DNA from 2 places in the Sneathiella aquimaris genome. Region 2 is predicted to be linked to the other one. Evidence: riboswitches for the same ligand, from Rfam matches in the RefSeq annotation. Region 2 holds a riboswitch; the other holds the start of a gene.
The links. Region 2 has a riboswitch for glycine ahead of OIR97_RS04415 (L-serine ammonia-lyase). Riboswitches for the same ligand answer to the same signal wherever they lie in the genome.
Positions count from the first base shown of each region.

Region 1: linked by a shared signal. The riboswitch ahead of gcvT (glycine cleavage system aminomethyltransferase GcvT) and the one ahead of OIR97_RS04415 (L-serine ammonia-lyase) in region 2 are both predicted to bind glycine.

Region 1 is NZ_CP112881.1:1,168,947-1,175,041, reverse strand. Features, by position in the region: gene gcvPA (aminomethyl-transferring glycine dehydrogenase subunit GcvPA) at 1-722, opposite strand, end outside; gene gcvH (glycine cleavage system protein GcvH) at 722-1,096, opposite strand; gene gcvT (glycine cleavage system aminomethyltransferase GcvT) at 1,139-2,248, opposite strand; glycine riboswitch at 2,309-2,408, opposite strand; glycine riboswitch at 2,412-2,498, opposite strand; gene OIR97_RS05345 (PAS domain-containing protein) at 2,696-3,217, shown strand; gene OIR97_RS05340 (methyl-accepting chemotaxis protein) at 3,192-4,601, shown strand; gene OIR97_RS05335 (hypothetical protein) at 4,646-5,215, opposite strand; gene ispH (4-hydroxy-3-methylbut-2-enyl diphosphate reductase) at 5,412-6,095, shown strand, end outside.
Region 2 is NZ_CP112881.1:959,275-965,369, forward strand. Features, by position in the region: gene OIR97_RS04400 (MFS transporter) at 1-1,062, opposite strand, end outside; gene speD (adenosylmethionine decarboxylase) at 1,260-1,685, shown strand; gene speE (polyamine aminopropyltransferase) at 1,682-2,536, shown strand; gene OIR97_RS04415 (L-serine ammonia-lyase) at 2,540-4,015, opposite strand; glycine riboswitch at 4,069-4,154, opposite strand; glycine riboswitch at 4,158-4,243, opposite strand; gene OIR97_RS04420 (alanine racemase) at 4,334-5,473, opposite strand; gene OIR97_RS04425 (glycosyltransferase) at 5,589-6,095, shown strand, end outside.

The DNA of each region.
Region 1 (6,095 bases), 210 kb from region 2:
ACAATTTCGTTCACAACAACGACCAGCAATGCCCCGACTTCGTGGCATTGTTCCGCAAGGTCACTAAGATCCTGCAAACGACCAAAGAAGTCCGGGTTCTGAACAACAACACAGGCAATATCTTTTCCAAGACCCGCTGTGTAATCCTCATCTCCCATTGGGACTGTTGGATATTCGACAGCTTCAAAATCAGTATATTGCAGCGTTGTCTGAGTAACTTCGCGGTAATGCGGATGCAGATTACCGGACAGGATTGCTTTTTTGCGCCGTGTCACACGACATGCCATCAAGACGGCTTCCGCACAGGATGTTGCACCGTCATACATGGAAGCGTTTGCCACATCCATTCCGGTGATCAATGCCACCTGACTTTGAAATTCAAACAGCGCCTGCAGCGTTCCCTGACTGATTTCCGGCTGATAGGGCGTGTAGGCAGTCAGAAACTCTGATCGCTGTATCAAATGATCAACAACCGAAGGAACGTGATGTCGATAAGCACCAGCCCCTAGAAAAAAGGGGGCTTTTGTCGGCGAAAGACTTTTCGCGCCATAGGCTTGCATCTGCGCATCCACATCCATCTCGGGTGCATGTTTAGGCAAATCCAACAGGCCTTTCAGTCTAGCGTCCTCTGGAATATCAACGAAGAGATCATCAACCGACCCAACACCGATTTTTTCCAGCATCGCCTGCCTTTCGGCAGCGGTATGCGGCATATATCTCATTAGCCAAGACCTTCAATATAAGACTTGTACGCATCTTCATCCATCAGATCGTCCAGTTCAGAGGCGTCAGCGACTTTAAGCTTTGCAAACCAGCCACTGCCCAACGCTTCGTCATTTACCAGAGAAGGCGTATCTTCAAGATCACCGTTCACCTCAACAACTTCACCGGCAACTGGAACATAAACTTCTGATGCCGCTTTAACACTTTCAACAACAGCAAGTTCATCCCCTTTTCCGAGGTTAGCGCCCACTTCGGGGACTTCGACAAAAACGACATCGCCCAGTTGCTGCTGTGCGTAATCACTAATGCCGACGGTCGCGATGTCACCCTCAATGGAAATCCATTCGTGATCTTTGGTATATTTAATGCTCATCTGATTTTCCCAAATTCAATCTAAATTTTCAGGTTTGAGGACTTAGCCCCGGTAATATCTTTGTTCGACAAACGGCATCTTGACGATTTTTGCCGCCCTTGCTTTTCCGCGGATAATAAGTTGAACTTCTGTTCCGGCAGCTGCGAGTCCCAAAGGAACATAGCCCATGGCAATCGGTGCCTGCAGGCTGGGCGCAAATCCGCCGGACGTAATCTCGCCGACAACATTTCCGTCCATATCTGCAATTTCTGTATGTTCTCTTGCGGGTGCCCGCCCTTCAGGCAGAATTCCAACGCGTTTCATGGCTGGCTTGTCCGCAATTTCTTTTACAATAATATCGGCGCCGGGAAATCCGCCTTCTTCCCGTCGCCGTTTGCTGATTGCCCATAACAGGCCCGCTGACACGGGCGTTGTTTCTGTTGTCAGGTCATGGCCATACAAACACAGGCCTGCCTCCAAACGTAAGGAGTCTCGCGCCCCCAAACCAATGGCGGCGACTTCCTCCTCTGCGAGGAGTTTCTTGCAAATTGCAACGGCGTTTTCATTTGGAATGGAAATTTCGTACCCGTCTTCACCTGTGTACCCTGACCGGGTTACAAAGCACGGGATGCCATCGATCTCGAGTTCCTTGAAACTCATAAATGGCATAGTCGCCACTTCCGGATTAAAACGCGCTAAAACGCTGGCACTTTTTGGGCCCTGCAAAGCGACAAGAGCCCGGTTTGTCAGTTCTTCAACAACGGCCTCTCCCGCCAATCCGTCTTTTAGAAGGGCAATATCCTGTTCTTTGCAGGCAGCGTTCACGACAACAAACAGATCATTCTCGCGGCGGGTGATAATAAGATCATCCAGAATACCGCCCTGCTCATTTGTAAAAAAGCTGTAGCGCATTTCGCCATCTTTTAGGGACTGGATATCGCCGGGAACAAGCTTTTCAATGGATTTTGCAGGATCTTTCCCGGTGATCACTACCTGCCCCATATGAGACACATCAAACAACCCGGCAGATTCGCGGGTTTGTAAATGTTCCTTCATAATTCCATCAGGATATTGCACAGGCATATCATACCCGGCAAAGGGGACCATTTTGGCGCCTAGCTCTATATGAAGGTCGTAAAGAACGGTCCGATTAACATCAGAAGTGTTTACCATAAGAAATCTCAATCCAGCAAAGAGGTTATGCCGCGATACACTTGTACCGAAAGCAACCCCCTCTGTCTTAAGGACCTGAGAGATTTGACGTTGCGAATCCTACTGGATTCTAACGCTTACCCCTTCGGTGAAATTACCAACGGTAATTTGCTTTCCAGAGTTTCATCCCCCTGCGGTCCGGGTGCCTGAGAGTTTCCGGGGCGGTTGCTCCTTCGGCGATGGATAAATCCATCTCTCCCGCAGGGATCATCTGTATGAAGCCGTGATAATAGCCAAGCTTTTCGTTCTGTCAAACGAACAAACGACCTTCCTGCGAACTAAGATCATTTCGATCTTTATTTTCTTGCTGCCTTTAACAACAGTAAATTAATAATATTACAAAGTATTAACCATTTTGAGCCACTGTGGGGGAAATAGAACTGTGAAACAAAGATGGTTTAAAACAGAATGCGCCCAGACACTCCGCCCACAGATCAGGAACGCCATCTTGGCAGAAAAGAAATCATTGTCAGTAAGACAGATCTCAGTGGTAAAATTACCTACGCAAATCGGAAATTTATGGAGATATCAGATTTTTCCGAACCGGAACTACTTGGGGTCCAACATAACCTGATCCGCCATCCAGATATGCCAAGAGCGATTTTCCATTATTTGTGGGATCAGCTGGAAAAAGGCAATGAAGTCTTTGCCTATGTTAAAAACCTGTGCAAGAACGGTGATTACTACTGGGTCTTCGCTCATGTAACCCCTTCTGTTCAAGATGACGTCACAGTCGGATACCATTCCAACAGGCGGGCCGTCGATCCAGACATCGTCACCAAAATAATCGCCCCCTTCTATCAGAAACTTGTTGCCGAAGAGAAATCCCATTCGTCGCCGAAAGAAGGATTAAATGCCTCCCTTGGCTTGCTCTCAACATTTATCCAGGATCAAGGAGGCAACTATGACAAATGGCTCTTCTCTCTTTAAATCCATTTCGCCCGTAATTGGAGCCGCCCTTGTTACCAGTGCGGCCTTCGCGATTTACCTGTATACTCAAAATTCGTTCAACTTCATGTCCATTGCATTTGTCGGTGCTTTGGTGGCAGTGGCTGTTGTCGCAATTAAGTTCAGGCGGGATGCCCGAAAAGCGATGCAGGAGCGGGACAATATGAGATTGATGCTGGAAGCACGGGCGGGCGATATGACCCATACCGGATTTCAAACTCCCTCCCATTCCGCTGACGAAATCAAAAAAGTTGAAAATATTTGCAAACGACTGGCCGTGGGTGATTTTGAAGCCCGAATTTCCCACATAGAAGAAGGCACCGAGCTCACTGAATTAATGTGGTCCATCAACGAATTAGCAGATCGGACTGATGCCTTTATGAGGGAAGCCGCAGCATCCATGCAACATGTGGCCGACCAGAAATATTACCGCCGAATTATTGATTTTGACATGGATGGTGCTTTCAAGCGCACGGCTGCCACCATTAATGAATGCACAAACATGTTTGAGCATCGAACGAATGAATTCAGCGACGTCATTTATCAGTTTGAACACACAATCGGCAGCGTCTCAAAATCAATATATGAGAGCGCCGAAGGGTTGCACCATTCAGCCGATCTCCTTTCAAGTCATGCAAGTGATGCGGCAACACAGGTCGATAATGTCAACAATGCTGCGATAAATGCCTCCTCTAACTTTCAAACGGTTGCAAGTTCAGCTGAAGAAATGTCAGCCTCTATTCAGGAAATCGGACGACAAGTTCGGAACTCTCTTGAAAATGCCCAAACGGCCTCGCAAATGGCCGATAGCGGAAATACGAAAATCAAAGGTCTGGCACTCGCCGCCCAATCAATTGGCGAAGTTGTGAAGCTGATTGAGGATATCGCGAGCCAGACAAATCTTCTGGCCTTGAATGCCACCATCGAAGCCGCCCGGGCGGGCGATGCGGGTAAGGGCTTTGCGGTCGTTGCCAACGAAGTTAAAAATCTGGCCAATCAAACAGCAAAGGCAACCGAAGATATCAGCAAGCAGATTGTTGATATTCAAAACGCGACGGATGAAGCCGTCTCTTCCATGGAGACAATCAATTCATCGGTCAGCGATATCAACCATGCTGTCACCGCCATTTCCTCGGCCATGGATGAGCAAAATGCGGCCACTCAGGAGATTGCGCAAAGTGTTGCAAGTGCCTCTGAAAGCACTGTATCGGTGTCAAATAATATCAAGACTGTAAAAGTATCGACGGAGGCAACCTCCGCCACCAGTAAAAAACTCCTTACCGAAGCCGACACCCTTCAGGAACATTCAAAAGGACTGGAAGACAATGTTTCTTCCTTCCTTGAACATGTTCGAAAGGTCATTTGACGATAAGTCGTTTTTGAAAGCGGGTCCGCGTCCCGGTGCCGTAGTTAGTTGACTTTGTTACGGTTATATTCCAGCTCTTCCTTGGTGAGTTGCAGTCCTAAAACGATCGTATAATCACGGCCGTCCCGATTGGTTGGCAAAGGGATTCGCTGTACAATCTCTTCCTGAACAGCACCCCGACGCCGACCTTCTGCAACCTCTACCGGACTTTGCAGGATCTTCTTTGTCAAAATCCGGCGTGAGCTGTCTGCAATCGCAACGAAGAACGGGAATGTATGGGTTTGGCCTTTCGCCGCCGGCCCTTTGATCGCACCAATTCGCAAAATTAACTCCACGACCAGTTCGGTATCATCATTTTCATAAAAACACTCCCCGCTGACAGGTGCGATAATCCCCTCATATTCGACATCGACAAGATCGCGGCCCGGGCCATCCTGAAAAACGGTAATTGTGTCCGCGTTTGGCAGAACTGAAACGGCAGGGCACGGCAGGACGACTTTATTTGGGTTAAAAATATCTGGCAGGGCCGCATCAAAAGATCCACTACACGCGCTTAACAAAGACAGTGAAATCATCGAAGCTACAAGTTTTCCGCGACTGAAAAAACGTATCATACCCTGCTTTTCTTTCATTATTCCAAATTCTATGACCGGATTAGTACGTCTCACACTGGTGTTCATCTGGAAATTGATGTACTAATTCGCCGAATTTAGGATGGACGGCTCCTTTTAGCAAGCGACGCGGCGCATTGTTGCTGGATAATTCTGAAAAGCAGGAATAATTCAGCTATTTCTGCCGGAGGTGGATGGTATGACACGTGAAAAAAGAACTCTTCTTCTCGCCGCTCCGCGCGGATTCTGCGCTGGCGTTGATCGAGCGATTCAAATCGTTGAAAAAGCGTTGGTAAAATATGGCGCTCCCGTATACGTCCGCCATGAGATTGTTCACAATCGTTATGTGGTTGAAAATCTGGAAAAAAAGGGGGCTGTTTTCGTTGATGAACTGTCAGATGTCCCCGCTGACGTCCCTGTCATTTTCTCCGCGCACGGTGTTGCAAAGTCAGTTCCAGCCGAGGCAGAAGCAAAGAAAATGTTCTTCATTGATGCAACCTGCCCACTGGTCAGCAAAGTCCACCGGGAGGCAGAACGGCACAAAAAGGACGGTCAGGAAATTATTCTGATTGGCCATAAAGGGCACCCGGAAGTCATTGGCACAATGGGACAATTGGCCGCGGGAGAAATCAGTCTGGTCGAAACGGTTGCGGATGCCGAGAATTTTGAGCCAAAAAATATAGATGGCAAGCTTGCCTATTTGACGCAAACAACCTTATCTGTTGATGAAACTAGAGACATCGTCGCGACGTTAAGCCGCCGTTTCCCGTCAATCGCGGCACCCAAGAAAGAAGACATCTGTTACGCGACGACCAATCGGCAGGCCGCCGTAAAGGAACTTGCCTCGCAATGTGATGGTATTCTGGTCATCGGCGCACCAAAC
Region 2 (6,095 bases):
GCAGGTTTGTATGGTCAGCATCGTGCCGATCATGTTGGGGGGGCTCAATTCGATTACGCAGGTCGAAAATTGTGCGGAATCTGCGATAACAGAAATTCCCCAGATCACACAGATAATGGTCAGAAATACTGGGTGGGCCCCAAAAAACAGGCCAATTAGAAGGGCGCAACTACCACTTGTCATCATCGCAGCCATTGTGACTGTTGTTCGTCCGTAGCGGTCGGCCAGCTTGCCAGAGACCAGACTACCCGCAGCGCCGATCCCGATTGTCGTGAAGGTTAAAATATTCGCCAGTATGCCTGGGTTTTCTTCCCCTGAAGTTCGAAAGCTTTCCAGAAGGAAAATTCCGATCCAGGCCCACATGGCATAGAGTTCCCACATATGTCCAAAATATCCAAAATTGGCATAGCGAATGGCTTTGTCTTTCCAGCCCTCCAAAGCCAGTGTGACTTTGAACGGAGGCGCTTTTGGAATCGGGTGTCCCAAATCGACAAACTGAATGATGATACTGGATAAGAAAGCGAGGCTGGAACTCCCCACAAGGGTGAAACGCCAGTCCAGCCAGTCAATATTCACAAGATTTAAAAGGTGAGGCAATGCGCTTCCCAATGTGAGTGCCCCAACCAGCAGTCCAACCAGTGTCCCGGCATCATTTCGGGCCCAGGTTGCGATCATCTTCATACCAATGGGATAAATGCCCAGCATACTGACACCGGTTACCAGCCGTAAAAGAATCACTGTGTTGGACAGCGGATCAAGGAGAAGAATGCTGATATTTGATAGGCTGGCGACTAAGACGCTGATCGTAAAAATCTGTTTGGGTGGAAATCTGTCGGCAATCGAAAAAAGAGCACTGATAAAGGTTCCAATGACAAAGCCAATTGCAACACTGCTTGAAAAAAGAGACGCATGAAAGTCGCCAATGGTGAATTCTTCTTTCAAGGCTGGAATAAGCGCTGTGGCCGAAAACCAGAGGGAAAGTGCAAAAATTTGCGCAATAGACAACAAGGCGACAGATCGCCATTTTTTCTGAAGCTCAAGGGGCATATAGGACATAGACATTCTTTGATCTATAGAGATCGGGTATTCGGATGGCAAAGTTTTTCCCGGTTTTTCAGCAGAGGTTGACGCTTTTTTGAACGTGAGATTTCTGGTGAGGATCCTGTCTCGCACTTTTCTCTTGTTTTCCCGTCCCTTTTTCGCGATAACGCGCCATCTTTTCAAGGCAGGGCAGTAGCCCTTGCATCAGGGCTGTGAAAATGTCGAATATTTCTGAAATTGTTGAAATGCCGCGTGGTGACGCAAAGGTGGAAAAGCCAGATTATTTTGTCGAAAAAGACGGAATGATTTTCGCTGGAACCCACCTGATTGTTGACTTGTGGAAAGCCACAGGTTTGAACGACAAGGAATTGATCGAAAGCACCTTAACCGAATGTGTTCATGTTTCCGGTGCGACACTGCTTCATTTTCACATCCATCAGTTTGAACCGAACGGCTTGTCCGGCGTGGCGGTTCTTGCCGAAAGCCATATCAGTTTTCACAGTTGGCCTGACAAGGGGTATATGGCCCTTGATATCTTTATGTGCGGAAAAACAGAGCCACACAAATGCATTCCGTTGCTTAAAAAAGCGTTTCAGCCGGAAACCGTGCAGATTAATGAAATCAAGCGAGGCATTTTGACATGATGGAGGTTTTTGACGAAGGGCTTCATAGCGGTGTTAATCTGGCACTGGATGTGGGAACGGTTCTGTATCGGGATAAAACAGACCTGCAAGATCTTATCATTTTTGAAAACAGTACTTTTGGCCGTGTGATGTCGTTGGATGGTGCGATCCAGACAACGGAAAAAGACGAATTCATCTATCATGAAATGTTCGCCCATGTCCCCATTCTGGCGCATGGCAACGTAAAACGGGTCCTGATCATTGGTGGGGGCGACGGGGGCGCGGCTCGTCAGGTTTTAAAGCATCGCAATATTGCCGTCACTTTGGTTGATATCGACCGCTCTGTTATTGATCTGTCGATAAAATACCTCCCAAGCATTTCAAATGGTGCCTTTGACGACCCCAGACTGGATCTTGTGGTTGCTGATGGGTGTCAGTTTGTGAAGGAAACGGATCAGAAATGGGATGTTATAATTATTGACTCAACCGACCCACACGGCCCGGGCGAAGTTTTATATACCCAAGAATTTTATACCGATTGCAAGTCCTGCCTGACGGCTGGCGGTGTAATCGTTACGCAGAACGGCGTGCCTTTTGTTCAGGCAGAGGAGCTGAGAAATAGTTATGATCGTCTGGGACTTCTGTTTCAGGATGTCAGTTTTTATATGGCAACAATTCCCAGTTATGTCGGCGGTCCGTTGGCCTTTGGATGGGCGACCGACAACAAGGAATTGCGAAAGCTTTCTGAAGCAACGCTTGCGGACCGGTTTCTAGACGCTGATATTGAGACCGGTTACTATACGCCAGATGTTCATAAAGCGTCTTTCGTGCTACCAATCTACGTCAAAAAAATCCTGACAACGACCGAGTAACGGCTAACATTCCACAACATTTACTGCCAGACCGCCTTGTGATGTCTCTTTATATTTACTGAGCATATCAATGCCTGTTTGGCGCATTGTTTCAATAACTTCGTCAAGGGATACCACATGAGTGCCGTCGCCTGACAAGGCCAGGCGCGCCGCGTTGATGGCTTTCATTGCGCCCATTGTGTTGCGTTCGATGCAAGGGATCTGGACCAGTCCGCCAATTGGATCGCAAGTCAGACCAAGATTATGTTCCATACCAATTTCAGCGGCGTTTTCGACTTGCTCATTTGTGCCCCCAAGCACGGCAGCCAGGGCACCTGCCGCCATGGAGCAGGCAACACCCACTTCGCCCTGACAGCCAACTTCAGCCGCAGAAATGGATGCGCGTTTTTTGTAAATTGAACCGATGGCCGCTGCAGTCAAAAGGAAGTTTCGAATACCTTCTTCGTTTGATCCCGGGCAAAAACGTTCATAATATTTCAAAACAGCAGGAATGACACCGGCGGCACCATTGGTTGGCGCTGTGACAACACGGCTTCCAGCAGCGTTCTCTTCATTGACTGCAAGGGCATAAAGATTGACCCAGTCCAGAACGGTCAGCGGATCGCGGGACGCGCGTTCAGGGTTGGCCATCAATTCCTTGAACAGGGCCCCCGCACGGCGTTTGACGTTAAGACCACCGGGCAATATGCCCTCCGCTTCGCAGCCACGCCGAATGCAGGCCAGCATCGCCTGCGAAACGCTATCCAAAAATTCGTTGGTTTCATCATCACTGCGCCAGGTGGTTTCGTTCTGACGCATAATTTCAGCGATGCTAAGGCCCGTTTCCTTGCCAACCGCCAGCAGTTCAGCGGCAGAGGTGAACGGATGCGGCATCTTAATATTATGACCTTTGGTTTCTGCCCTGTCTCCTTCATTGTGAGAAACAACATAACCGCCGCCCACAGAGAAATAGTCTTTTTCCACCAGTAGATCCCCATCGCTGGTATAGGCACAAAAGCGCATACCGTTTGAATGTTCCGGCAGCATTTCATCTTTCAGGAACAGCAGATTTTCATCCTCAAAAAAGGGAATATTTTTCCGTCCTCCCAGATTGAGAAGGTTTTCTGTCCGAATTTTATCAACTAGTGGGGCAATCGCCTCTGGGTCAATCAGGGAGGGGCGTTCGCCAGACAGTCCTGATAGAATAGCAATATCAGTTCCGTGACCGTGACCGGTTAGCGCAAGAGATCCGTATAATTCAACCAGGACCCGCGCTGTGTTATCGAATGCCTCAACGGCAATAAGATGATCGACAAATCTTTTGGCCGCACGCATCGGTCCAACAGTATGGGAGGAAGACGGCCCAATACCGATAGTATAAAGGTCTGTCACACTTATATTGACATCAAGCTGTGAGGTGGGCACGGGATCAGTGTTTCTCGGCTTCGCTGGGATAACCGGTGTTACACTTCCTAATCCTGCTTTTTCAATTTCCGTCATATCGGCATCCTCATACCCTGTGACCTTGCGGTCTACCTGTTAGATGATGCCCCCTCTGTCCGTGGACCTGAAAGATTACCGGATGATGCCGGGTACCTCTTCGGTGGAGCCGGATATTCTACCGACCCTCTCTCCAGAGCCTCTATACCTGACAGTTCATTTGCCTGAGAGTTTCCGGGGCGGTTGCTCCTTCGGCGCCGATTAAACGGGCTCTCCCGTCAGGGATTTTAGAGGTGCCTGATATTACAGGCGGGTTGACCCTATGAGGCTAGGCAATAAGCGTCAAGTTTTATTGAAGAATCGCCAAACATTTGCCCGCTACCATCCGTTAGAGCGATCCCAATAATCGATTACGGCGGGCGGCACCTGATCGTCGAGAATGTGATATCCAGGATAGGCTGCCGCCGTTATGCAAGCATGATTTGGCAGGATTCGAAACTGTGTCCCGATTGGAAAATCCGTCAGGGATCTGTTTGAGTTATCCAATGAAATCAAGCCATGCTCCTGATTGGTTGACGTCACCCATAACCCGTCGATCGGTTGGCCCGTGGTTGCGTCGCAAACGCATCCGTAATGCGGTTCACCAAGACGGTTCTTTTTGCCTGGATCCGTTGATAACGCAAGGCTGCCCGCGTCTATTATAAGCCTGTTCCCAGACTTGTTGTGACTGATGACTGTTGTCAAAATTGACAAAGCGATATCGTTTGTCTGGCACACGCCGAGGGCTTCCATGACCATATCCTGAAAAACATAAACGCCCGCACGGTATTCCGTTACCCCCTCAAGAGTTGCGGCATAGGTGGCTGTTGGCGTTGAACCTGCACTGACAACCGGGCAGGGTAGGCCTGCGTTTCTAATGCGCTGGGCGGCGGTTGTGATCGAAATGCGTTCCTGTTCCGCCATTTCCTGAAGTTCCTGTATGGTTTGGCAATAGTAAGAACCGCCAGAATGAGAGAGGACACCCTTCATTTGAGTTCCACTTTGTTCGTTTAGGAATGCGGCTATTTCAACAATTTCCGGCGCTTGTGGGGGGAGGCCCGCACGTTTTCCATCGCAATCAATTTCGATGAGGCAAGGAAAGACAGCTTGCAGCTCCTCCGACGATTGGGCGACCATTTTTGCAGCCTCCAGTGTATCCAGAATAAGTGTCATTGACGCGCCTTGATCCTGAAGCTGTTTTATCTGTGTTAATTTTTGCGGCGCGATTGACACCGCATACAGGATGTCAGTGTGGCCATTGTCTAAAAAATAGCGCGCTTCGTGGAGGGTTGAAACGGTGATGCCATTTTGCGTGATATTGGGAATCAGTTCGGCGACCCGCGCTGACTTGCAGGTTTTCAGGTGAGGCCTCAATGGTGTGGATAGGGTCGATAACCGTAAATCCAATTTGTTGATATTGGCGATAAGTTTGGTTTTTTCCAAAAGCAAAGTAGGGGTGCTTAATTCACCGAATGACACACTTCTCTCCTCGGTTAAGTCTTTAGCGCAGTTTCGCATTGCCTGACTTTTTAACAGGTGGTCTTATTAATAAAACCGATGGCGAGAGTATGGGTTAGTTCGAGGGGAAGCGAAAGTGGCAAAAGTGTTATTCGGCTGGGAATTTGGGGCTAGCCTCGGGCATATTTACCCACTCCTTCGCATTGCTGATGTTTTGAAAGCCAAAGGGCATGATATTCTGTTTGCCTGTCGCGATGTGACCCAGTGTTATGATGTTGTCAAAAAGCATGGCTATTCCATGATACAGGCGCCTTACTGGAAAAATCCGCCGATTGCGAATGTGCGAGGAGTTGCAACACCCAGTTACGCCGATGTTATCGCACGGCAGGGTTTCGGGTATCCGGAAATCTTGCGTACCATGATGTCCGCATGGGACGATTTGGTCACGATTGCCAAACCTGATTTGATCGTTGCTGATCACAGTCCGGGCCTCAACCTGGCGATTGGCGGGCGTGTGCCGATAATCAATATTGGTAATGGCTTCACTCTTCCGCCTGCCTCTTTAAAAGAATACCCGCCTGTCATAACAACGGGTAAGCCTCTGGTGAACCAGCAGAGATTGCTTGTGCTTTTCAATAAGTTA